Regions from separate parts of the Kribbella sp. NBC_00382 genome, predicted to be linked through region 2. Evidence: riboswitches for the same ligand, from Rfam matches in the RefSeq annotation. Region 2 holds a riboswitch; the other holds the start of a gene.

Region 1 (11,246 bases), 3.9 Mb from region 2:
GATGGAGTTCATGGTCAACGCCCTGGTCGAGGCCTGTGGCGATCTGGGCGTGCACCACATCTCGCTGAACTTCGCGATGTTCCGGGAGATCTTCAGCGACGCCGAGCGCGTCGGCGCCGGGCCGGTGCTGAGGCTCACCAACGCCTTACTGACCGCCGCGTCGAGGTTCTGGCAGCTGGAGAGCCTGTACCAGTCCAACGAGAAGTATCTGCCGCGCTGGTCACCGCGGCTGATCTGCTACTCGCGTGGCGCCTCGCTCGCCCAAGTACTGCTGGCCGCTGGTACTGCGGAAGGCTTCCTGCCCGCACCCCGGCCGTGGACCCGGGTCGACAGCGCCGAGACCGCCGAGCGGCACGCGATCATGGCTGCCGACGGCGGGCAGTTCGCGGCCGCCGTACGGGAGCAGGAGCGAGAGCTGCTGCGGCCGGTACTGCCGGATCGCAAGCTCACCGAGCAGGAGCAGATCCGGCGTGCCAAGCTCGCCAAACTCGTTGCCAAGGGCATCGAACCGTACCCGGTCACGGTGCCGCGAACCGAGACGCTGGAACGGATCCGGGCGCTGCACCAGAACCTGCCGCCCGACCACCACACCGGTCACGAGGTCTCGATCACCGGCCGGGTGCTGCGGATGCGCGACCATGGCGCAATGTCGTTCGCCTTGTTGCAGGACGGTCTGTCCAGCCTGCAGGTGATGCTGTCGAGCGGCGCGGCCGGCGCGGAGTCGGTCGAGAACTGGCGGCGCCTGGTCGACATCGGTGACCACGTCAGCGTCACCGGTGAGGTCGTCACCAGCCGCCGGGGCGAGTTGTCGATCGCCGCGACCGAGTGGTTGATGGCGGCCAAGTGCCTGCATCCCCTGCCCGACAAGCGAAAGGGCTTCACCGACCCGGAGGCGCGGGTGCGGCAACGGCACCTCGACCTGGTGATGAACCCCGACTCGCTGCAGATGATGCAGCAGCGCAGTACGGCGGTCCGGGCGTTGCGGAACGGGTTCGAGACCCGCGGCTTCATCGAGGTCGAGACGCCGATGCTGCAGGCGGTGCACGGTGGCGCCAACGCGCGGCCGTTCGTCACGCACATCAACGCGTACGACACCGACCTGTTCCTGCGGATCGCGCCCGAGCTGTTCCTCAAGCGGCTCAGCGTCGGCGGGATGGGCAAGATCTTCGAGCTCAACCGCAACTTCCGCAACGAGGGCGCGGACGCCACGCACAACCCCGAGTTCACCTCGGTCGAGGCCTACCAGCCGTACGCCGACTACAACGTGATGCGCGAGTTGACCCGTGAACTGCTGATCGAGGCCGCGACGGCGGTGTTCGGCAAGCCGGTGGTGCAACGGCCCGACGGCGAGGTCGACATCTCCGGCGACTGGCCGGTGATCACCGTGCACGACGCGGTCGGTCGCGCGACCGGTGTACCGGTCGATTCATCCACCCCGATCGAGCGTTTGCGTGAGCTGTGCGCGGAGCATGGCGTGCATGTCGGTTTCGACATGTCCGCAGGCGAACTCGTGCTCGAGCTGTACGACGAACTGGTCGAGCCGACGACGACCCTGCCGACCTTCTACACCGACTTCCCGCTCGAGACGTCGCCGTTGACCCGCACCCATCGCAACGACCCGCGGCTGGCCGAGCGCTGGGACCTGGTCGCCTTCGGTGCAGAGATCGGTACGGCGTACTCCGAGCTCGTCGACCCGGTCGAGCAACGGCGGCGGCTCACCGAGCAGTCCCTCAAGGCGGCCGCGGGTGACCCCGAGGCGATGTCGCTGGACGAGGACTTCCTCAGCGCGCTCGAGTACGCGATGCCCCCGACCGGCGGGCTCGGCATCGGCGTCGACCGGGTGATGATGATGCTGACCGGCCAGAACATCCGCGCCACCCTCGCCTTCCCGTTCGTCCGGCCCACTCCGCGCAACTGAAGTGGAACCGGTCCTCGCGTTCTTACGTCTGACCTGCTCTATTGCTGACCTAAAGGGGCCGCTGGGCTCGCGGGGAATCCCTTTGCCACTTAGGGTTTGCTGACAAGGGGAACATCGAGGACCTGGGGGCATTCATGCGCAGAACTCTGTCCATTTCCGCCGGCATCGCCGCGCTGGCGCTGGCGGCAGGATGCGGCGGTTCGGACGACGGTGCGAAGACGCTGGCGAGCGTCGACCCGACGACCAGTACGTCGTCCACCGAACCGACGACCGCACCGACGTCGGCGCCCACTTCGGCACCGGTCTCGACCGCGCCGCCGAAGCCGGCCGGGCCGTTGACGCAGGTGCAGTACCAGGGTGAGCTGCTCGGGATCGACAAGCGGCTGGCCAACGACATCAACGCGCTGGGCCGGGTGAAGACCGAGGACAGCCTCGATACCGCGATGCAGAACCTCACCCAGACGCTGAACGCCGAATCGCTCAAGGTGGGATCGATCAAGCCACCGGCCCGCGCAGTCGCCGCGAACCGGGTCCTGCAACTGCGGTTGAAGAACGCGGCCACCTCGCTGTCGAACGGCGACACCAGCGACATCGGCTGCGGCGGGCTCGCGTACGTCTCGCAGGCAATCCAGCGCCAACTCACCGCGACGCTGTCGCCCGCGGCCGTGCAACTGCGGTCCATCGGGCTGATCTTCGGCCGGACGCTGCCCGACCTCGGCCCGGAGCCGACCGACAACCGCCCGTCGAACGGTGACGTCATCGTCCGCAGCGGCAAGGGCGGCTCCGGCGCGCTGCGGGTCAAGAACGGGTCGTCCACCGATGTGGCGGTCTCGATCGTCACCACCGGCAAGGCGCCGAGCAAGCCGCACATCATGCTGTACGTCCAAGCGAAGAAGACCGCGACCGTCTACCGGATCGGCGGCGGGTACCAGCTGTACGTGAAGAGCGGCAAGGACTGGAACCCGAAGCGGCGCCAGTTCAGCTCCGACTGCTCGTTCAAGAAGTTCGACCAGCCGTTCAGCAAGAACCAGGGCTGGGAGGTCCAGCTGCAGGCCTCGGTGCTGGGCAACGCGTCGTCGAGTGAGGTCGACCCGTACTAGATCTTCTCAGCTATGTGACATCGGCCATGTCACGATGACAGCGATCCACCCCGGGGTCACCATGAGTTCATGAGCGCTACTGCGACCGTGACCGTGGCCGGTGTTCCCGGGGTGGAGATCGCGTACGACCGCAAGGGCGCCGGCCCGCCGCTGGTGCTCCTGCACGGCATCGGCCACCACCGGCAGGCGTGGGACCCGGTGATCGAGCAGCTGGCCGAGTCGCGGGACGTGATCGCGCTGGACTTCCCGGGTTTCGGCGAGTCTCCCGACGTACCGGCCGGCATCCCCGACGAGGTCGACTCCTTCGCCCACGCGGTCGAGGCGTTCTGTACTGCGCTCGACCTCGGCAAACCCGACGTAGCGGGCAACTCGATGGGTGGCCTGGTCGCCCTCCGCCTCGGCCAACTCGGCTCGGTCCGCTCCGTCACGGCACTGTCCCCGGCCGGCTTCTGGACTCCTCGCGAACGTTCCTGGGCCCTCAACGTCCTGACCAACATGCGCCGCGTGGCTCAACGCACCCCCGACGCGACCATCCGCAGAATGGCCCGTACTACGGCCGGCCGGCGCGTGATGACAGGCATGATCTACAACCGCCCGGCCCAACGCAGCCCCGAAGCCGTGGTCGCCGAAACCTTCGCCATGCGCACCGCCCCAGCCTTCGACCGAGTAGCCCGCCTGGCCAAATCCGGCACCACCTTCGAAGGCGACGTACCGGACATCCCAGTCACCATCGCCTGGGGCACCCACGACCGAATCCTCCTCCCCCGCCAAGCCGCCCGAGCCCACCTCCAACTCCCCCAGGCCCGAATGATCCCCCTCTACGCCTGCGGCCACGTCCCCATGAACGACGCCCCAGCCCTAGTAGCCCAAACCATCCTCAACACCGCCCCCTGAGCGAGCCCTCCGTGGCGGGCTTGAACACCAAACGTTGGGCTTGAACATGCTGTGCCCTGTTCAAGGTCACCGTTAGGTGTCCGAGCCCACCACTGGTGGGCTCGCGGGGGACGCGGTGGGCTCGGACACGCAATGGTGGGCTTGAACAGGCAACGGTGGGCTTGAACAGGCAATGGTGGGCTTGGACACGTTATTTCTTGTCCTCAGGCACCGTTTGGTGTTCAAGGTCGCCACAACAACCTCGGGTGGCAGGCCGTTGAGGATCAGCGTTCGCCAGCGCGACGCGCAACTGCCTTGCGGACCTCGTCCTTGGTCGCAGGTTCGCCGCTCCCGTCGAGGTTCGGCCAATCGAGCGTCTCGTCCTCCTCGTCAGTCAGGGCTTGCAGGCCCAGGACTGAGAGGAGGCGGAGTTTTTCGGCGGCTTCGGTGTCGGGGGCGGCTGTATAGACGACCAGGCGGAGGTCGCTGCCGGGGGCGGTGAGGACATCGCAGTCCAGTTGCATCGGGCCTAGTTCGGGGTGGTTGATCGTTTTGACGTTGGACTCGTGGAAGCCGACCACGTGGTCGTCCCACATGCGGGCGAACTTGGGGCTGCCGGTGCGAAGTTCCTGGATCAGGGCGCGGAGGTCGCCGTCGTTGGGGTAGCGCGCGGTGGCTGCCCTCAGGTCGGTGACCATCGCCCGCGTGAAGTCGGCGGCCTGCTCCGGGGTTTGGGCGACGCGGTTGAATCCCACGGTCCCGCCCAGCATGAAGTGCCGCCAGATGATGTTGCGCTCGCGACCCCGTAGTACGGACGGGTCACCGATCAGTGCCGACCAGAGCGGGTTCCAGGTGATCATCGTCCAGGAAGCGGCGCACACGCAGATCGGCGCACCTCCGAGCTGGCTGATCAGCCGCTGCACCCCGGGCGGGATGTACGTCGAGATCGCACCGGGCCGCGGTGGCGTCTGACCGGCCAGGACGAACAAGTGGTCGCGCTCTGAGTCAGTCAGGCGGAGCGCCCGGGCCAGCGCCGTCAGCACCTGGGTCGACGGCGCGGATGACCGGCCCTGCTCGAGCCGGAGGATGTAGTCCACCGACAACCCAGCGAGCAGCGCCAGCTCTTCGCGCCGGAGCCCCGGCGCCCGCCGCCGCCCACCCGCGGGCAGGCCGGCCTCGGCGGGAGTCACGCGATCTCGCCAGGCGTGCAGGGTCTTGCCGAGTTCAGACACGACTCCAGTATCCCCCGCAGCGCCCGGGACAGCCTGGGTACTGCCAGTCCCCAGGACAAAGCGTGCACTACCTGCAACACCGCCCAGCGACGAGATTGGAGCCATGACCACAACATTGATCACCGGGGCCAACAAGAGCCTCGGCTACGAAACAGCCCGTCAACTCGTTGCCCTCGGCCACACCGTGTACGTCGCCGCGCGCGACCCCGAGCGTGGACAGAAAGCGGCCGACGAGCTGGGCGCCCGCTTCGTCCAGCTGGACGTGACGGATGACGAGTCGGTCCAGAACGCCGCCAAGCACGTCCAGGCCGAGGCCGGCCATCTCGACGTACTGGTCAACAACGCCGGTATCTCCGGACCGTTCAGGCCCGCGGACGAGCTGACCGCCGACGACTTCCAGGCCGTCTACAACGTCAACGTCTTCGGCGTCTTCCGGGTCCTGCACGCCTTCCTGCCGTTGCTCAAGGCAAGCGACAACCCGGTCGTCGTCAACGTGAGCAGCGGTCTCGGCTCGATCGGGATGGCCACCGATCCCACCGTCCGCGAGTCCGCCTGGATCCCGACCCCGATCTACAGCTCCTCGAAGTCCGCCCTCAACATGCTCACCGCCCAGTACGCCCACCTCAACCCGGAGATGCGGATCAACTCGGTCGACCCCGGCTACACCGCCACCGACTTCAACGGCCACCGAGGCCACCAGTCCATCCCCGAAGGCGCCGCCAGCATCGTCCGCCTGGCCACCATCGACAAGACCGGCCCCACGGCGACGTACCAGCGCAACGCCGGCATCGTCCCCTGGTGATGGCAGCCAAGGTGGCAACGCGCCTGTCATGACAACGGGTCAGGGACGCAGGGTTTCCAGCAGGGCGACCAGCGCTTCCGCGATCGTCGTCGGGCGCGGGCGCTCCGGCGGGCCGCTCGGGGTGACCGGCGGCTGCCCCGGCGTACTCGGAATGCCAGGCGTGCCAGGAGTGCCAGGCGGTTGGGTGGCCGGTGGCCGGGGTGGCGTTTTAGTTGCCGGAGGCATCGAAGGCAGCGGCCGCTCGGCCACACTCGGCACCGGCTTCAAGGGATGACGCGTACCACCCGTCGGCCCCGAAGTCGGCCCGGCGGTCGCTCTCGGCTCCTCCGGTGAACCATCGGTCGGCGCCTTAGTCGGACCACCCACCGGCGGCTTCGCCGCACGGCAAGCCTGATCCGGCCCCGGCAGGCACGGCAGCTCAGTCTCGCGAGGCGAAACCGGTGGCGTCTGCCCCACTGGCACCGGCGGCAGCGGCTGCCCCGGCTCCCCGGACCTCATCGGCCCAGCAACCGGCTCCGCCGCTTCCGGCCCACCCCCACCCGGCAACGGAATCAGCGGCGCCCCGATCCGCGGCCCACCCAGCACACTCACCAGGAACAAAACGGCATAGACGCCCACCGGCACGGCGACAACAACGGCAACTCGGCGGGGCATCCTCACAAGACCCGCACCGTACCGTTCAAAGGAGTGTTTAAAACACCCCTTGGCCGCATCTTTCCTCGCCAGCGCAGACTATTTCTGAGAACCTGGCCCGCATGTCATCGCTCGTGTTGCTGCATGGACTGGGAGCTACCGGTCGGGTTTGGGATGGGTGGGCGCAGCCGCGGGTTGCGCCGGACCTTCCGGGGCACGGGAGTGCGCCCACGCTTCCGCAGTACACGTTCGGGTCGATGGCTGCCGCTGTTGCCGACGCGTTGCCGGCACGACGTGGGGTGGTCGTCGTCGGGCATTCGCTTGGCGGGGTCATTGCGCTCGAGCTGGCCAGTGGGCGGTACGGCGTACAGGTGGATCGGGTTGTTGCGTTGGGGGTGAAGGTGACCTGGTCGGCGGATGACCTCGGGCGGGCCGGTGCGTTGGCGCAGAAGCCGATCGGGTGGTTCGACAGTCGCGACGAGGCGGCTGCCCGATTCCTCAAGGTCTCCGGACTGCAAGGGCTGGTCGACCCCGCGAGCAACTCCGTCGACCACGGGCTCAAAGAGGTCGACGGCCGCTGGCGGCTCGCCATGGACCCGGGCACCTGGGGAGTAGGCGCTCCGAAGATGGCTGAGTTGATCGCAGCGAGCCAGGCGGACGTCGTACTGGCCAGGGGTGAGCTCGACCCGATGAACACCGATGCCGAACTGACCGCGTTAAGCGGTCCGGTGCTCACCCTGACAGGTCTCGGGCACAACGCTCATGTGGAGGATCCGTCAGCACTCGATCACGTTCACGGCCAGGCCGCCTCGTGACGTCTCCTTGTACTTGATCTTCATGTCGGCGCCGGTCTCGCGCATCGTCTTGATCACCTTGTCGAGCGAGACGACGTGCACGCCGTCGCCGTGCATCGCCATCCGGGCCGCGTTGATCGCCTTCATCGATGCCATCGCGTTGCGCTCGATACACGGGATCTGAACCAGCCCGCCGACCGGGTCGCAGGTCAGGCCGAGGTTGTGCTCCATCGCGATCTCGGCCGCGTTCTCGACCTGCTCCGGAGTTCCACCCAGTACTTCGCACAGCCCGGCGGCCGCCATCGAGCAGGCCGAGCCGACCTCACCCTGGCAGCCGACCTCGGCCCCGGAGATGGACGCGTTCTCCTTGTACAGAACGCCGATCGCCGCCGCGGCCAGCAGGAACCGGACCACACCGTCTTCCGTTGCCCCCGGCACGAATCGCCGGTAGTAGTGCAGTACGGCGGGAATGATGCCCGCGGCACCATTCGTCGGCGCGGTGACGATCCGCCCGCCGGACGCGTTCTGCTCGTTCACCGCGAGCGCGAACAGGTTGACCCAGTCCATCACCTTCAGCGGGTCCACCGAGTACTTGTCGCTGCTCAGCTTGGCGTGCAGCGCGTGGGCCCGGCGCGGCACCTTCAGCCCGCCCGGCAGCGTGCCCTCGGTCTCGCAGCCCTCCTCGACGCAGTCCTGCATCACCTGCCAGATGTGCAGCAGGCCCTCGCGGATCTCGGGCTCGGTCCGCCAGGCCAGCTCGTTGGCGAGCATCACCTCGCTGATCGGCAGCCCCGACTCCTGGCAGCGGACGAGCAGCTCGTTGCCGGACAGGAACGGGTACTTGAGCGGAGTACGGTCCGCGACGATCCGGTCGCCGGCCGCGGCGTTCTCGTCGACCACGAAGCCGCCGCCGACCGAGTAGTACGTCCGCTCGCGCAAACAGGATCCGTCGGCGGCCCGGGCCACGAAGGTCATCCCGTTGGGGTGGTACGGCAGCGCCTTGCGCCGGTGCATGATGAGCTGGTTGTTCTCGTCGAAGACGATCTCCCGCTGCCCGGCGAGCCGCAGCCGGCCGGCCGAGCGGATCGCGGCGACCCGGCTCTCGACCGTACGGGTGTCGACCGTCTCCGGGTCCTCACCCTCCAGGCCAAGGATGACGGCCTTGTTGCTGCCGTGGCCGTGACCGGTGGCGCCGAGCGAGCCGAAGAGTTGCGACTCGACGGCGGTCGTACGGTCGAGTAACCCGTCCGCGACCAGGCCGAGAGCGAAGGTGCGGGCGGCTCGCATCGGTCCCACGGTGTGGGAGCTCGACGGGCCGATCCCGATGCTGAACAGGTCGAACACGCTGATCGCCATGCTGGAGGCCTCCTGGTCGTCATTGACCGATTGGTATGCCTCCCCGCTCTGTCAGGCAGTGTGCCTTCCAGAGGTGCCTCGCCCGTACGGTGAAGGTGCCTGAGAGATTCTTGGGGAGAGTTGCTCCTACGGCGCCCGGGTCTGGCCCGGGTCTCTCCCGCACGGGTTCATGCGGCTGCTGATTTCAGTACTCGCCGCGACGGTACGGCGGACCGGCCGGGCGCGTCAATCCGGCAGCGGGTGAACTCAGGACAACCGGTTGGTGCGCTGCGCCCAGAGCTCGAAGAACCAGGTGAACAGCGGCGGGATGCTGGCCGCCAGCGCGGCCAGCGTGACCGGGACGGTCCAGCGCAGCGGCTTGCGGACCGTCAGCACCGTGATCACGTACGCGATGAAGATCGTGCCGTGCACCGGGCCGAAGATCTTCACGCCGATCTCGTTGTCGGACAGCACGTACTTGAACAGCATGCCGATCAGCAGGCCGGTCCAGGAGATCGCCTCGGCGATCGCCACCGCCCGAAAGACGGTGGCGTGCTTCGATCCGGCTGGGCCTCTATCAGCAGATGCAGTTGCAGCGGTCGTCGTCTCAGTCATCAGGTCAATGACCCTAACAAGTCCCCCAAGGCCGGCCAGGGGTTCGGGTCGGGTCCGTCCCTGATGTGCACTGGAAGACGTTTACCGAGGATCGGGGGATGAAGCTCATCACCTGGGGTGCGGTCGTCGGCGTCATGTTCGCCGGCCTGACCGCGGTACCGGCAACAGCCGTGCAGTCCAAGGCCTTGCAGTGGTCGCAGTGCGAGGTCAAACCCAAAGAAGATCCCAACGTCGTGGCCGGCTCCGAATGCGCGACCCTGCAGGTCCCCGTGGACTGGAACGACCCGAACGGTCCCACCTTCGGCCTGGCCATTGCCCGGCGTACTACTAAAGACCCGATCGGCACGCTCGTGTTCGGCCCGGGCGGTCCCGGCGACTCGGGCGTCGACCGGATCCGGACCGGGATGAGCCGGTTCAGCGATGCGCTGGAGGACAAGTTCGACATCGTCAGTTTCGATCCGCGTGGGATCGCCCGCAGCAACCCCGTCGTCTGTTCGGCCGCGCTACTCGCCAAGCAGCCCTCGCCGCAGATCACCAGCCGGGCCGGGTTCGACCGGACGATCCGCTACAACCGCGAGCTGGCCGAGGACTGCCGCGCCCACACCGGGCCGGTGTACGACCACATCGACACCCTGCAGACGGTCCGCGACGTCGACGCGATCCGCGCGGCGCTGGGTGAGACGAAGATCAGCTTCCACGGCAGTTCGTACGGGACGTTGCTGGGTGAGCTGTACGCCGAGAAGTACCCGCAGCGCCTGCGCGCGCTTGTCCTGGAGAGTGTCTTCAACCATGGCGACCAGACGACCAGCGAGTTCCTCGACGCCCAGGCGGCGACCGCGCAGGACTCGTTCAGCGAGTTCGTGAAGTGGTGTGCTGAGGCGACCGCGTGTTCGCTGCACGACCGCGATATCCATGCACTGTGGGCGGATCTGCTCGCCCGAGCCGGTCGCGGCGAGTTGCCGGATCCACGGCAGGCGAGCGTCAAGGCGACGCCGTACACGCTGACCTTCGGGGTGTTCCGGATGCTCTACGAACCGCAGTGGGCCGCGCTCGCCGACACCCTGAAACGGCTGGAGACGAGCCAGCCACCGACGGGTGAACCGCCGGTACCGACCGGGTTGGCGCCGAATACGCTCGCGCCGTTTTGCCAGGACCTCAGTCTGCCGGTGCGTTCGTACGGCGAGTTCTCGGCGCTCGTACGGCGGCTCGCCCGGAACAACCAGGACCTGAAGATCCCGCCGACGCTGCTCGCGGTGACCAACTGCCTGGGCCTGCCGAAGGCGGCGAATCCCCAGCAGGACTTGAGAATCCACGGTTTGCGGACGCCCGCTCTGCTCGCGAACGCGCTGCACGATCCGGCCACCGGCTACAGCTGGGCAGCCGACGTTGCCCGCCAGTTCGGCCGGCAGGGCGTGCTGCTCACCTACCAGGGCTGGGGTCACGGCAGCTACACCAAGAGTCCTTGCGTCGGGCAAGCAATCGACAACTACCTGATCTCGCTGACCGTCCCACGCCGCGGCACCAGCTGTCCCGCAGTACCGCCGACAGCCTGAGCAGTTGAAACGACGGTCCCCCCGCCGGGCATGGCGAGGGGACCGTTGCTTGGTTCAGACGCAGACCAGGTGCGCTTCCTGTACGCGGGTCAGCGACCCGCTGCGCAGCACCTCGGTGGACAGCTCGAGCAGTCGGGCGCAGGCGCGCTCGAGAGCTTCGGACTGTGACCTGCAGCGGTCGACGAACCAGTAAGGATCGTCGGGCTGCAGATCATCCGTGTCATCGATGTCGGCGTACCAGTGGTGGTCGCCGGCGCACGTACAGTGCACTACCCGCACTCGCAGGTTCATCATGTAAATCCCCCCGTGCCGTAAATCCCTGGGATCCCCCCCGGGTTCCCAGTCGGGGCCAGCTCGGCCGGTGCGCAGCCGCGGCCCCCCACTACCGCGC
Region 2 (11,246 bases):
GGCGCGTGGAAGCCGTAGTCGACCAGCCGCTTCGCGACGTCGTCGACGGTGATGCCGGTCTCCTTGGTCATCGGCCGCAGATCCAGGATGCACTCGTGCGCGACCAGCCCGTTCTCACCCGTGTAGAGCACTGGGAAGGCGTCCTCGAGCCGCTTGGCCACGTAGTTGGCGGTCAGCACCGCAGCCTTCGTCGCCGACGTCAGGCCCTCCGCGCCCATCATCCGGATGTACGCCCAGGAGATCGCCAGTACGCCGGCCGAGCCGAACGGTGCCGCGCTGATCGGGCCGACGCCCGACTCGGGACCGGCCTGGTCGAGCAGCGGGTGGTTGGGCAGGTACGGGGCCAGGTGCGCGGCGACCGCGACCGGACCGACACCCGGGCCGCCACCACCGTGCGGGATGCAGAACGTCTTGTGCAGGTTCAGGTGGCTGACGTCGCCGCCGAACTCACCCGGCCTGGCCAGCCCGAGCAGCGCGTTGAGGTTCGCGCCGTCGACGTACACCTGGCCGCCGTGGTCGTGGACGATCTGGCAGACCTCGGTCACGCTCTCCTCGTACACGCCGTGCGTGGACGGGTAGGTGATCATGATCGCGGCCAGCTTGTCGGCGTGCTCGTCGGCCTTGGCACGCAGGTCGGCCAGATCGATCGTGCCGTCATCGTTGCCCTTGACAACAACAACCTTCATGCCCGCCATCACCGCGGAGGCCGCGTTCGTGCCGTGCGCGCTGGCCGGGATCAGGCAGACGTTGCGGTCTTCGTTGCCCTGGGCCCGGTGATAGCCGCGGATCGCGAGCAGTCCGGCGAGCTCACCCTGCGAGCCGGCGTTCGGCTGGATCGAGACCTTCGCGTAGCCGGTCACCTCGGCCAGCCAGCGCTCGAGCTGACTGATCAGCTTCACGTAACCGGCGGCGTCCTCGATCGGCGCCAGCGGGTGCATGTCGGCGAACTCGGGCCAGGTGACAGCTTCCATCTCGGTGGTCGCGTTCAGCTTCATCGTGCAGGAGCCGAGCGGGATCATGCCGCGGTCGAGAGCGTAGTCGTAGTCCGACAGCTTGCGCAGGTAGCGCAGCATCGCCGTCTCGGACCGGTGCGTGTTGAAGACCGGGTGCGTCAGGTACTCCGAGGTCCGGGTGACCGTCTCGGCGAGGTTGTTGCCACCGAGCGTCGCGTCGTACGTCACGCCGAAGGAACGGCAGACCCCGACGAGCGCCGTCGCGTCGGTCTTCTCGTCGCAGGAGATCCCGACGTGGTCCGCGTCGACCTCACGCACCCAGATGCCGTTCTGCCGCGCCGTGTCGACGACGTCAGCCGCCCGACCGGGCACCCTGGCGAGCACGGTGTCGAAGAACTGGTCGTGCACAACCTCGACGCCACCGGCCTTGAGCGATGCGGCCAGGCTGTCCGCGTTGCGGTGGACGCGCTCGGCGATCGCCTTCAGCCCCTCGGGACCGTGGTAGACGGCGTACATCGAGGCGACGACGGCGAGCAGCACCTGCGCGGTACAGATGTTCGAGGTCGCCTTCTCACGGCGGATGTGCTGCTCACGCGTCTGCAGAGCCAACCGGTACGCCGGCGCGCCATCCGCATCAACCGAGACGCCGACCAGCCGACCCGGAAGCGAGCGCTCCAGCCCGGCGCGCACCGACATGAACCCAGCGTGCGGGCCACCGTAGAACAGCGGGACGCCGAAGCGCTGGGACGACCCGATGACGATGTCGGCCCCCGCCTCGCCCGGCGCCTCGAGCAGCGTCAGGGCGAGCAGGTCGGACGCGACGGCGACAAGGGTCTCGCGCTCGTGAGCCGCGGCGACCAACGGCTTGAGGTCGCGGACGACGCCGCCGGCACCCGGGTATTGCACCAGGAAGCCGAAGAAGTCGCCCTCGGGCAGGCCCTCGGTGGTGTCGGCGACGACAACCTCGATGTCGAGCGCCTCGGCCCGGGTCTGGACGACGGCGATCGTCTGCGCGAAGCAGTCCGCGTCGACGAGGAAGCGGTTGCTCTTGCTCTTCCGGTTCGAGCGGTGCGCCAGCGTCATCGCCTCCGCGGCGGCGGTGCCCTCATCGAGCAGCGACGCGTTCGCGGTCGGCAGACCGGTCAGGTCGGAGACGACGGTCTGGAAGTTCAGCAGCGCCTCGAGGCGGCCCTGGGAGATCTCCGGCTGGTACGGCGTGTAGGCGGTGTACCAGGCCGGGTTCTCGACCAGGCGGCGGACGATCACCGACGGGGTGAAGGTTCCGTAGTACCCCTGGCCGATCATCGAGGTGGCGACGTTGTTGCGGGCGGCGAGCTGCCGCAGCTCGGTCAGCGCGTCGACCTCGGAGGCCGGCTCGGGCAGCCGGAGCGGCTCGGTCGAGCGGATCGAGGCAGGCACCGCGGCATCGACGAGCGCATCGACATCGGCGTACCCGAGGGTCTCGACCATGCGCGCGATCTCGTCCTGGCGTGGTCCGATGTGGCGGTCGGCGAACACGGCCGATACCTGTGCAGGGGTTTCAGTCATCGTGAGGAGGCTCCGTTGCTGACAATTGCCGGTGGCCTCCCCCTCTGTCACACGGCGCGCGCTTCAGAGTCGCCTAAGACACTCGGTCCATGGGCCTGAGAGGTTCCGGGGAGGAATTGCCCCTTCGGCGCCCAGCCAAACAGCAGGCTGAGACTCTCCCGAGTGTTGTGTACGGCTGAGAACGAGGGTACCTCAGCCCGTCATGCGGGCACGGCGGCGGGCAGCGAGCTCGTCGTTGGCGTGCGTGTCGCCGGTCTCGCCGTGCGCGTCGAGACGCTCGGTCGGCAGCTCCGACAGCGACCCCTCGACCTCGCGCCAGACGCCGCCGAGGGCGATACCGAAGACGCCCTGGCCGCCGGCCAGCAGGTCGATGACCTCGTCGGGCGAGGTGCACATGTAGACCGAGGCGCCGTCGCTCATCAGGGTGATCTGGGTCAGGTCATCGATGCCACGCTTGCTCAGGTGGGCGATGGCGCTGCGGATCTGCTGCAGCGAGATGCCCGCGTCGAGCAGCCGCTTGATCACTTTGAGCAACAAGACGTCGCGGAAGCCGTAGAGCCGCTGGGTGCCGGAACCGGTCGCCGGGCGCACGGACGGTGAGACCAGTCCGGTACGGGCCCAGTAGTCCAGCTGGCGGTAGGTGATACCGGCCGCGGCGCAGGCCGTCGGGCCGCGGAAGCCGACGTCGTCGGGCATCGGCTTCAGGTCGTCCTCGAAGAGCAGACCCTGAACGCCGGCGGTGACGGCCGCCTCGGCGTGTGCTTCGGACGTCGACTGCGCCGTCAGATCAGTGTCGCCGGTGCGTGTCACGCCTGAGCCTCCCTGGGTACCGACTGGAACGGATCACATCCGTGGAGTTACAACACCCCCACGACTCCTTCAAGGTAAGCCGCCGCTCAGGCCGGGTCAACGACAACGGCCCGGAGCCGGATGCGTGTCGCGGATCCAATACGAATCGTTACCTGTCAGCTCTTGTCGAAGTCTTCCGGTGTGACGTGATCGAGGAACTCGCGGAAGCGCTCGACCTCCTCCTCCTCGACCACCTCGTCGTCCTCGTTCTCGCTGTCCGGGACCGGGATGCCGGCCTCGGCCAGGATCTCCTCGGTGCAGAACACCGGCGTACCGGTCCGCAGCGCGAGGGCGATCGAGTCGGACGGGCGGGCGGAGATCTCGGTCTTGTCGTCGAAGACCAGGATCGCCTCGAAGACGCCGTCGGTCAGGTTCACGATCCGGACCTGGCTCAGCGTGTGGCCGAGCATCCGGATCGTCTCCGCGAACAGGTCGTGGGTCAGCGGCCGGGGTGGCTCCATCCCCTGCTGGGCGAACGCGATGGCGCTCGCCTCGGCCGCGCCGATCCAGATCGGCAGGTACCGCTCGCCGCCGACCTCCCGGAGCAGCACGATCGGCTGACTCGAAGGCATCTCAACCCGGACTCCGACCACGTCGACTTCGCGCACTCCTTCAGCCTACTCTGCGGGCCAGGCCGGGGCTGCCCCGCCGGGGTCAGCGGGTGAGCCGGGAGCGGACCAGTGCCGCATGCAACCGAACCGCGAGCGCTGCCAGCTCGAGCGTCTTGTCGTCCCGCCGGGGCTGGACCACCTGCTCGATCAACCCGACCTCACGGTCGGCGGCAGCCCGGAACGGCCGCAGGTGCCGCGGCTCGATCCCGTACTGCGCGAACTCGGCCGCCGCCTTGGCGATCAGGATCGCGTCGCCGTCGTAGTGGTTGCCCCGGGCCACGACGAGGTTGTGACTCTCCAACTGCTCAAGCAACTCAGGCGTGATGCCGGCCGCCTCACGCAGCTCGTCCCGCGTCAGCTTCAGCTCGGTCCCGTACGTCGAGAAGTCCTCGGCATCAGGCAGACCCGCGGGCTGCGGCAACTTCTCCGGCGCTGCTGGCCGGCCACCAGGCGCAGGCGGACGCAACCCGCGATCCATCGCACCCAGGTGGTCCTTGATCACCTTCAGCGGCAGGTACTGGTCGCGCTGCGCGGTCAGCACATAGCGCAGCCGCTCGATGTCGGCCGCGCTGAACTTGCGGTACCCCGAAGCGGTCCTGGCCGGCGTCACCAGCCCCTCCGCCTCGAGGAAGCGGATCTTGGAGATGGTGACGTCGGCGAACTCGGCCTGCAGAAGCTGCAGCACCTCACCGATGCTGCTGCCTACAGCGGAGCCGTCCGGCTCAGGCTTGACCACTGGCGTAGTAGACCAGGCGGTACTTGCCGATCTGCACCTCGTCGCCGTTCGACAGCTGCAGCTCGTCGATCCGGTCGCGGTTCACGTAGGTGCCGTTCAGGCTGCCGACGTCGCGGACCTTGACGCCTTGCGGGTCGCGGCGGAACTCCGCGTGCCGACGCGAGACTGTCACGTCGTCGAGGAAGATGTCGCTGTCCGGGTGCCGGCCGGCGGTGACCACGTCGACGTCGAGCAGGAACCGGCTGCCCGCGTTCGGGCCGCGCTGGACGATCAGCAGCGCCGAGCCCTGCGGCAGCGCGCCGACCGCGGCCTCGTCCTCGGCGGACAGGCTCTCGCCGGCGTCGAACCGCTCGGTCTCCGGCTCGATGCTGATCGGTGCGAGCATCGCGGTGTCGGTCACCCCGGGGGCGGTCACCGGACGGTCCGCGCCAGGGAGCATCGTTCCGCACTGCGAGCAGAACCGGCTGCCCTCGGAGTTCTCGTGCCCGCACTGGTTGCAGAACGGCATGCTGTGATCCTCCCGATCGCCGGCGGTCCGGCGACGTTCTCGTTGACCCCGTGATGACAAGTGTGGCCTGCGGCCCCAACCCTCGACCGGCGGTTGAGGTCCGACAGAACCTACCAGTTGTTGCCGCTCAGCTCTGGTCGAGCTGGCCCTTGTACGTGTCGGCGTCCATCAACGCCTCGATCTCGTCGTCGTCGTCGACCTCGATGTCGAGCAGCCAGCCCTCGCCGTACGGGTCGGTGTTGACCAGGTCGGGCTGGTCGGCCAGCGCCTCGTTGACGGCCCGTACGGTGCCGTTGAGGGGCGCGAACAGGTCGCTGACGCTCTTGGTCGACTCCAGCTCACCACAGGAGTCGCCGGCCCGGACAGCGGTGCCGACCTCGGGCAGCTGCACGTACACGATGTCGCCGAGCGCGTCCTGGGCGAAGTCGGTGATACCGACCCGCACCGGGCCGTCGCCGGCCTTCACCCACTCGTGCTCGGCCGTGTACTTCAGGTCTTCGGGGTACACCTCGGTCCCTCTTTCTTCCAATGGAAACTGCCAGGCAATGGGTCTACTGGGGGGCTACTTTGTCGGGCTCGGTGCCGGGCGAGCGTAACGATGCTCCTCCGGCGTGTGCAAGACGGTGATCGACAGGCTCGGCAGCTCGCTCACCTCGGCCCGGCCACCGATCTGCGGGCCTTCCACCTCGCTCACCAGACCACCGGGGAAGTTGGCCGCCTCGGCCAGGTTGTGGGACTCCCCGATCGCCTCGATCACGTACGGCGACTGCACCTTCTCACCGTCGATCTTCACGCCGGGCGGATCGTCGACCAGATCGGTGCTGGCCACCACCCGGACCTGGCCGTTGATCTGGATCGCCTCGGCGCCCGCGTCGCGGAGCTCCTCGATCGCGTCCAGCAGGTTACTGGACTGCATCTTGGCCTCCGGGTCGGTCAGCGTGATCCGGACCCCAGAGCCGACGGCCGGCAACGTACCGGCCAGGATGCCGAGCACGCGCACCTGCTGCTCGGCCTGCTCGCGGGCAGTCTGCGCCTTGTCCGCGCTGGAGGTCAGCGTGTTCTTGCGCGCCTCCAGTTCGGTGATCTCGGTCTCCAGCCGCCGGGTGTTCTGGCCCAGGCCGTCGAGGATCGCGATCAGGTCCTCGCGGCGGGCGTTCTGGTAGCCGTCGTCGGCCCGGTTCACCCGGACCTGGACGACCGCCATACAGGCCACCAGCGCCAGCACGACAGCCACGATCGCCTGCCCACGGGACGGCTTGAAGCCGGTCCGCAGCCGCCGCAGCGCCAGGTTCGGCACCTTCGGCTTCGGCTTGGGCATCGGCGTCGGCTCGGCCGGCTCCGGCGGCGGGAACGGGTCGTCGGTACTCATCTCAGGCCCTGAAGACGTGACGCCGGATCGCGGCCATGTTGGTGAAGATCCGGATCCCGAGCACGACCACGACGCCGGTGGACAGCTGCGAGCCGACCCCGAGCTGGTCGCCCAGGTACACGATCAGGGCCGCGATCAGCACGTTCGAGACGAACGAGACGACGAACACCTTGTCGTCGAAGATGCCGTCCAGGAACGCCCTCAGAGCGCCGAACACCGCGTCGAGCGCGGCGACCACCGCGATCGGCAGATAGGGCTGCGCCCAGTCGGGTACGTCGGGAGCGACCAGCAGACCGACGACGACGCCGATCACCAGGCCGAGGACGGCGATCATCTCCCGCCCACCTTCGCGTACCGCAGCGCGATGGTGGCATCGGCTGGCACCAGCAAGGAATCCTCCGTCGTGATCGTCATCCGGACATGGAAATTGGAGACCAGGTACTGCACCCACTGGCCGCCCGAGCTCTGCGCGAACCGGGCCGGCATGGTCGCGGTGTCCCCGATCGCCAGCACTGTGTACGGCGGGGTCAGCGAACTGTAGTCGACGGTGATCGCGCTGCCCGCACCGCGGATCGCGGTCAGCGTGGTGAGCCGGTGACCGTTCACCGAGATCGCCTCCGCGCCGGCCGTCCACAGACCGTTGACGAACTGCTGCAGGTCGACGTCGAGCAGCCGCCCCTGCTTGTCGTCTGAGTCCTTGGCGTCGTCGACGACGGCCTTCAGGCCCGGGCCGGTGACCGCGACCGCGCCGACCTGTAGCTCGAGGTCGTTCAGCTTCTGCTGCAGCGCGGCGCCTTCGCTCGTGTTGCTCAGCCCACCGGCCTGCAGACCGCGGACCTCGTCGGCGAGCTTCGTCTGCTGGCCCCGCAGGTCGGTCAACCGGTTGTCGGCCGTGTTGATCCGGGTGATCAGCTCTTTGCGCTGCTTCTCCGCCTCGGGCGCGCTGCGATAGTTCTGCGACGCGGCGACGGCGAGCAGGAAACCGAGGAAGAGCAGGGCGATCACCAGGATGATCCGGTGCCGCGACTTGTTGGCCTTGTCACCCTGGGCCGGCCGCTGCCGGGCCGCGACGGCGTACCCCTCGTCCAGCGGGTGGGCCATCAGGTTGTTCAGCAACGACATGGACGCGTCGACGCGTCGCTGCCCGGGTGGAGACTGGCCGGGTGGGGACTGGCCGGGTGGAGACTGGGTCACGGGATCGCCCTTAGCCCGCCTGGTTGCTGATCGGCTTCACGGTCTGCATCAGGTGGCGCAGCTGTGCGAAGTACAGGGCGCCGGCCCAGTAGTACAGAGCGGTACCCCAGATCGCGAAGGCCCAGCCGAAGACGCGGGCCAGCAGGTTGAGTGTGCTGTCCCCATCACCGAGCAGCAGCAACGGGAACGCGTACAGCAGACAGAAGGTCGCGGACTTACCGAGGAAATGCACCGGCAGCGCGTTGACGCCCCGGCGGTGCAGGGCCGGCAGGGCGAAGGTGAGCAGCAGGTCCCGCAACGGCAGCGCGATCGCAAGCCACCACGGGATGATGTCGCGCAGCGCGAGGCCGAGCACGGTGGCGAAGATGTAGAGCCGGTCTGCGACCGGGTCGAGCATCTGGCCGAGCCGGGTCGTCTGGTTCATCCGGCGGGCGATCTGGCCGTCGGCCCAGTCGGTGAAGCCCGAGATCGCGAGCACCAGCAGCGCCCAGCCGTCTTCCTTCGGCCCAAGGATCAGCCAGAGGAAGAGCGGTACGCCCAGTAGCCGGATGAAGCTCAGTGCGTTCGGGATCGTCAGTACCCGGTCGGACACTTCCAAGTCCGGCACGCGATCCTCCCCCAGCTCTGCGAATCGGGCGACCGCGAACGGCGCCCCTGTCCCGGTCGTTACTGTACTTGGGCCCGGTACCGGGCCATGCCCCGGCCACACCGGCGGTGACCTGATCGAGATCAGCCGTAGTGCGGCCTCCGCTGGTCCTAGGGTGGGACGGTGAAGTTTCTGGTACTGATCTACGGCAATCCCGAGTCGCGGCAGGTCTGGGACGGGCTGTCCGACGAGCAGAAGGCCGAGTCGATGACCGGCTACACCGCCCTCAACGACGCCCTCGCGGCCAGCGGCGAGCTGGTCGTGTCGCACTCGCTGGGCGATCCGGCGGCGACCAAGCAGGTGCTGTTCCGCGACGGTCAGCCGATGACCACCGACGGGCCGTTCGCCGAGGTGAAGGAGCAGCTGGCCGGGTTCTACCTGCTCGACTGCGACTCGATGGAGCGTGCGCTGGAGATCGTGCCGCAGATCCCGGAGGCGCCGTTCAGCATCGTCGAGGTCCGGCCGATCCGGGACCTGAGTTCCTTCAGCTGATGATCGACCAGCTGCTGCGGGAGCTCGCCCCGCAGATCGTCGGCCCGCTGGTACGCCGGTACGGCGGGTTCGACACCTGCGAGGACGCCGTCCAGGAGGCGCTGCTGGCCGCGTCGCAGCAGTGGCCGGTCGACGGGCTGCCCGAGAATCCGCGCAGCTGGCTGATCACCGTCGCGTCGCGCCGGCGGATCGAGATGCTGCGCAGCGAAGCGGCCCGGCTCCGGCGCGAGGAGACCGTCGCTTCGTTGGAGCCGGTGGAGCCTGCGCCCGTTGGTTCTGACGACTCTCTGACCCTGTTGTTCCTCTGCTGCCATCCGTCGCTCACTCCCCCGTCGCAGATCGCGCTGACATTGCGGGCGGTCGGCGGGCTCACCACGGGCGAGATCGCGCGCGCATTCCTGGTGCCGGAGTCGACGATCGGCCAGCGGATCAGCCGGGCCAAGGCTTCGATCAAGAAGCAGGGCGCGGAGTTCCGGATGCCGCCGCCTGATGAGCTGCCGGAGCGGCTGGCCGCAGTACTGCAGGTGCTCTATCTGATCTTCAACGAGGGCTACACGGCCAGCTCGGGTGAGAGCCTGCAGCGGGTCGAGCTGAGTGCTGAGGCGATCCGGTTGGCGCGGCAGCTGTTCGCCCAGCTCCCGTCGGAGGGCGAGGTCGCCGGGCTGCTCGCGCTGATGCTGCTGACCGACGCGCGCCGCCCGGCCCGTACGTCGGCGGACGGCGCGCTGATCCCGCTGCCCGAGCAGGACCGGTCGTTGTGGATCCGTGGGTTTGTTGCCGAGGGCACCGAGTTGATCTCGGGCACGTTGCGGACGGCACCGATCGGCCCGTACCAGCTGCAGGCGGCGATCGCCGCAGTACACGATGAGGCGGCCCGGGCCGAGGACACCGACTGGCGCCAGATCCTCGTCCTCTATGAGCTGCTGGAGACGCTGGCCCCCGGTCCGATGGTGAGTTTGAACCGCATCGTCGCGGTCGCGATGGTCCATGGCCCGGAGTACGGGCTCGAACGCCTCGCCACCATCGACCCAGCTTTGAAAGACCACCACCGGGTCGAAGCCGTCCGGGCGCATCTGCTCGAGCTCTCGGGCGACAGCGCTGCCGCCCGAGACGCGTACCGCCTCGCTGCCCGGCTGACGCTCAGCGGCCCCGAGCAGCAGTACCTACTCGGCCGCGCCGGTTCGCTCTAGCGACTCACCACGCAGGGGCCGAAGGTGCCGTCCTTCAGGAAGTCGACCGAGAGGGCGTCCTTCTTGCCCAGCCCGCCATACACGCCGTCCCCGCCATCGGTGGGACGTACCCGGACCTCTTGCTGCGTGGGTGCCTCGACGATCAGCGTCCAGCCACGGGACTTCGGCCGGGGGAGCTGGTCGCCAGGCCCGCCCGCCTTCGCCACGTTGAAGGCCAGCCAATAGCGGATCAGCATGTGCTCTGGCGAGCTCTGGCCGACCGGAGTACGGCGGCAGTACTCGCCTGGCTTCAGGAACGTCACCTCTGCCTTGATCCCGGTCTTCGCGAAGGCCCGTTCCAGCTCATCCGGGTCCTGGCCGGTGATGGTCAGCTGGGCTGTGCCGTCCGCCGCCCTCGTCACCGAGAACGTCGTCGCGGTCGCGGTCGCGGTGGTCTTGTCGCCACCGATCAGCGGTACGGCGATCGCAGTACCGGCGGCCAGCGTCACGGCGGCAGCCAGGCCGACGACCAGGCGACGCCTGCGTTTTACGGTCGGCTCGGCGTGGGTTCGCTCCGCGACGACGGTCTTGAGTTCGGTCAGCAGTTCGTCTTCGAATGTCTTCATGAGGTGGCCTCCGATGTGATGTCGGCGAGTGAGGTGATCGGCGGTGGCATGCCGTCACGCAGCCGGGTACGGGCTCGATGCAGCCGGACCCTTGCGGTGGCGGCCCGGATACCGAGGACCTGCGCCGCCTCCTGCGGTGAGATCCCATCCAGCGCGACCAACTCCAGTACCGCGCGTTCGCCGTCGGGCAGCTCGTCCATTGCCCGCAGGAGCGTGCGTGCACCCTCCTCGGCGTCGATGCGTTCCTCCAGCCGGCTCACGTCGTCCGGCGTCAGCAACCTTCGCCCGGAGACACGCTGGTTCGCCCTCAGCTCTCTGGCCTGCCTGCGCCGCTCTGACGAGACCACGTTCTGCGCAACGCCGTAGAGCCACCCGGTCGGCGTACCGCGGCCCGGCCGGTAGCTGTGCGCGGAGTCGATCGCCGCGAGGAAGACCTCGGCGGTCAGGTCGGCCGCCAGGAACGGATCATCCACTCGCCGGGCGACAAACCGCTGCACCTTCTCGATGTGCTCCCGATAGAACGCCTCGAACGCGGCGGGATCCCG

The links. A riboswitch is a leader RNA that binds a small molecule or an ion and turns the genes downstream of it on or off. The one in region 2 is predicted to bind glycine.
Region 1: another riboswitch for glycine. It lies ahead of OHA70_RS08245 (L-serine ammonia-lyase); the one in region 2 lies ahead of gcvP (aminomethyl-transferring glycine dehydrogenase).

The regions. Positions count from the first base shown of each region.
Region 1 covers NZ_CP107954.1:1,650,769-1,662,014, forward strand. The annotation lists gene lysX (bifunctional lysylphosphatidylglycerol synthetase/lysine--tRNA ligase LysX) at 1-1,918, shown strand, start outside; gene OHA70_RS08215 (hypothetical protein) at 2,053-3,018, shown strand; gene OHA70_RS08220 (alpha/beta fold hydrolase) at 3,088-3,912, shown strand; gene OHA70_RS08225 (helix-turn-helix transcriptional regulator) at 4,176-5,123, opposite strand; gene OHA70_RS08230 (SDR family NAD(P)-dependent oxidoreductase) at 5,227-5,925, shown strand; gene OHA70_RS08235 (hypothetical protein) at 5,965-6,579, opposite strand; gene OHA70_RS08240 (alpha/beta fold hydrolase) at 6,681-7,373, shown strand; gene OHA70_RS08245 (L-serine ammonia-lyase) at 7,335-8,708, opposite strand; glycine riboswitch at 8,786-8,878, opposite strand; gene OHA70_RS08250 (DUF3817 domain-containing protein) at 8,955-9,302, opposite strand; gene OHA70_RS08255 (alpha/beta hydrolase) at 9,401-10,855, shown strand; gene OHA70_RS08260 (hypothetical protein) at 10,910-11,146, opposite strand.
Region 2 covers NZ_CP107954.1:6,189,674-6,200,919, reverse strand. The annotation lists gene gcvP (aminomethyl-transferring glycine dehydrogenase) at 1-2,501, opposite strand, end outside; glycine riboswitch at 2,575-2,672, opposite strand; gene OHA70_RS29525 (MerR family transcriptional regulator) at 2,694-3,287, opposite strand; gene OHA70_RS29520 (bifunctional nuclease family protein) at 3,467-3,958, opposite strand; gene ftsR (transcriptional regulator FtsR) at 4,005-4,697, opposite strand; gene OHA70_RS29510 (FHA domain-containing protein) at 4,684-5,205, opposite strand; gene gcvH (glycine cleavage system protein GcvH) at 5,333-5,713, opposite strand; gene OHA70_RS29500 (DUF881 domain-containing protein) at 5,768-6,574, opposite strand; gene OHA70_RS29495 (small basic family protein) at 6,576-6,908, opposite strand; gene OHA70_RS29490 (DUF881 domain-containing protein) at 6,905-7,768, opposite strand; gene OHA70_RS29485 (CDP-alcohol phosphatidyltransferase family protein) at 7,779-8,375, opposite strand; gene OHA70_RS29480 (YciI family protein) at 8,538-8,906, shown strand; gene OHA70_RS29475 (RNA polymerase sigma factor) at 8,906-10,096, shown strand; gene OHA70_RS29470 (hypothetical protein) at 10,093-10,701, opposite strand; gene OHA70_RS29465 (RNA polymerase sigma factor) at 10,698-11,246, opposite strand, start outside.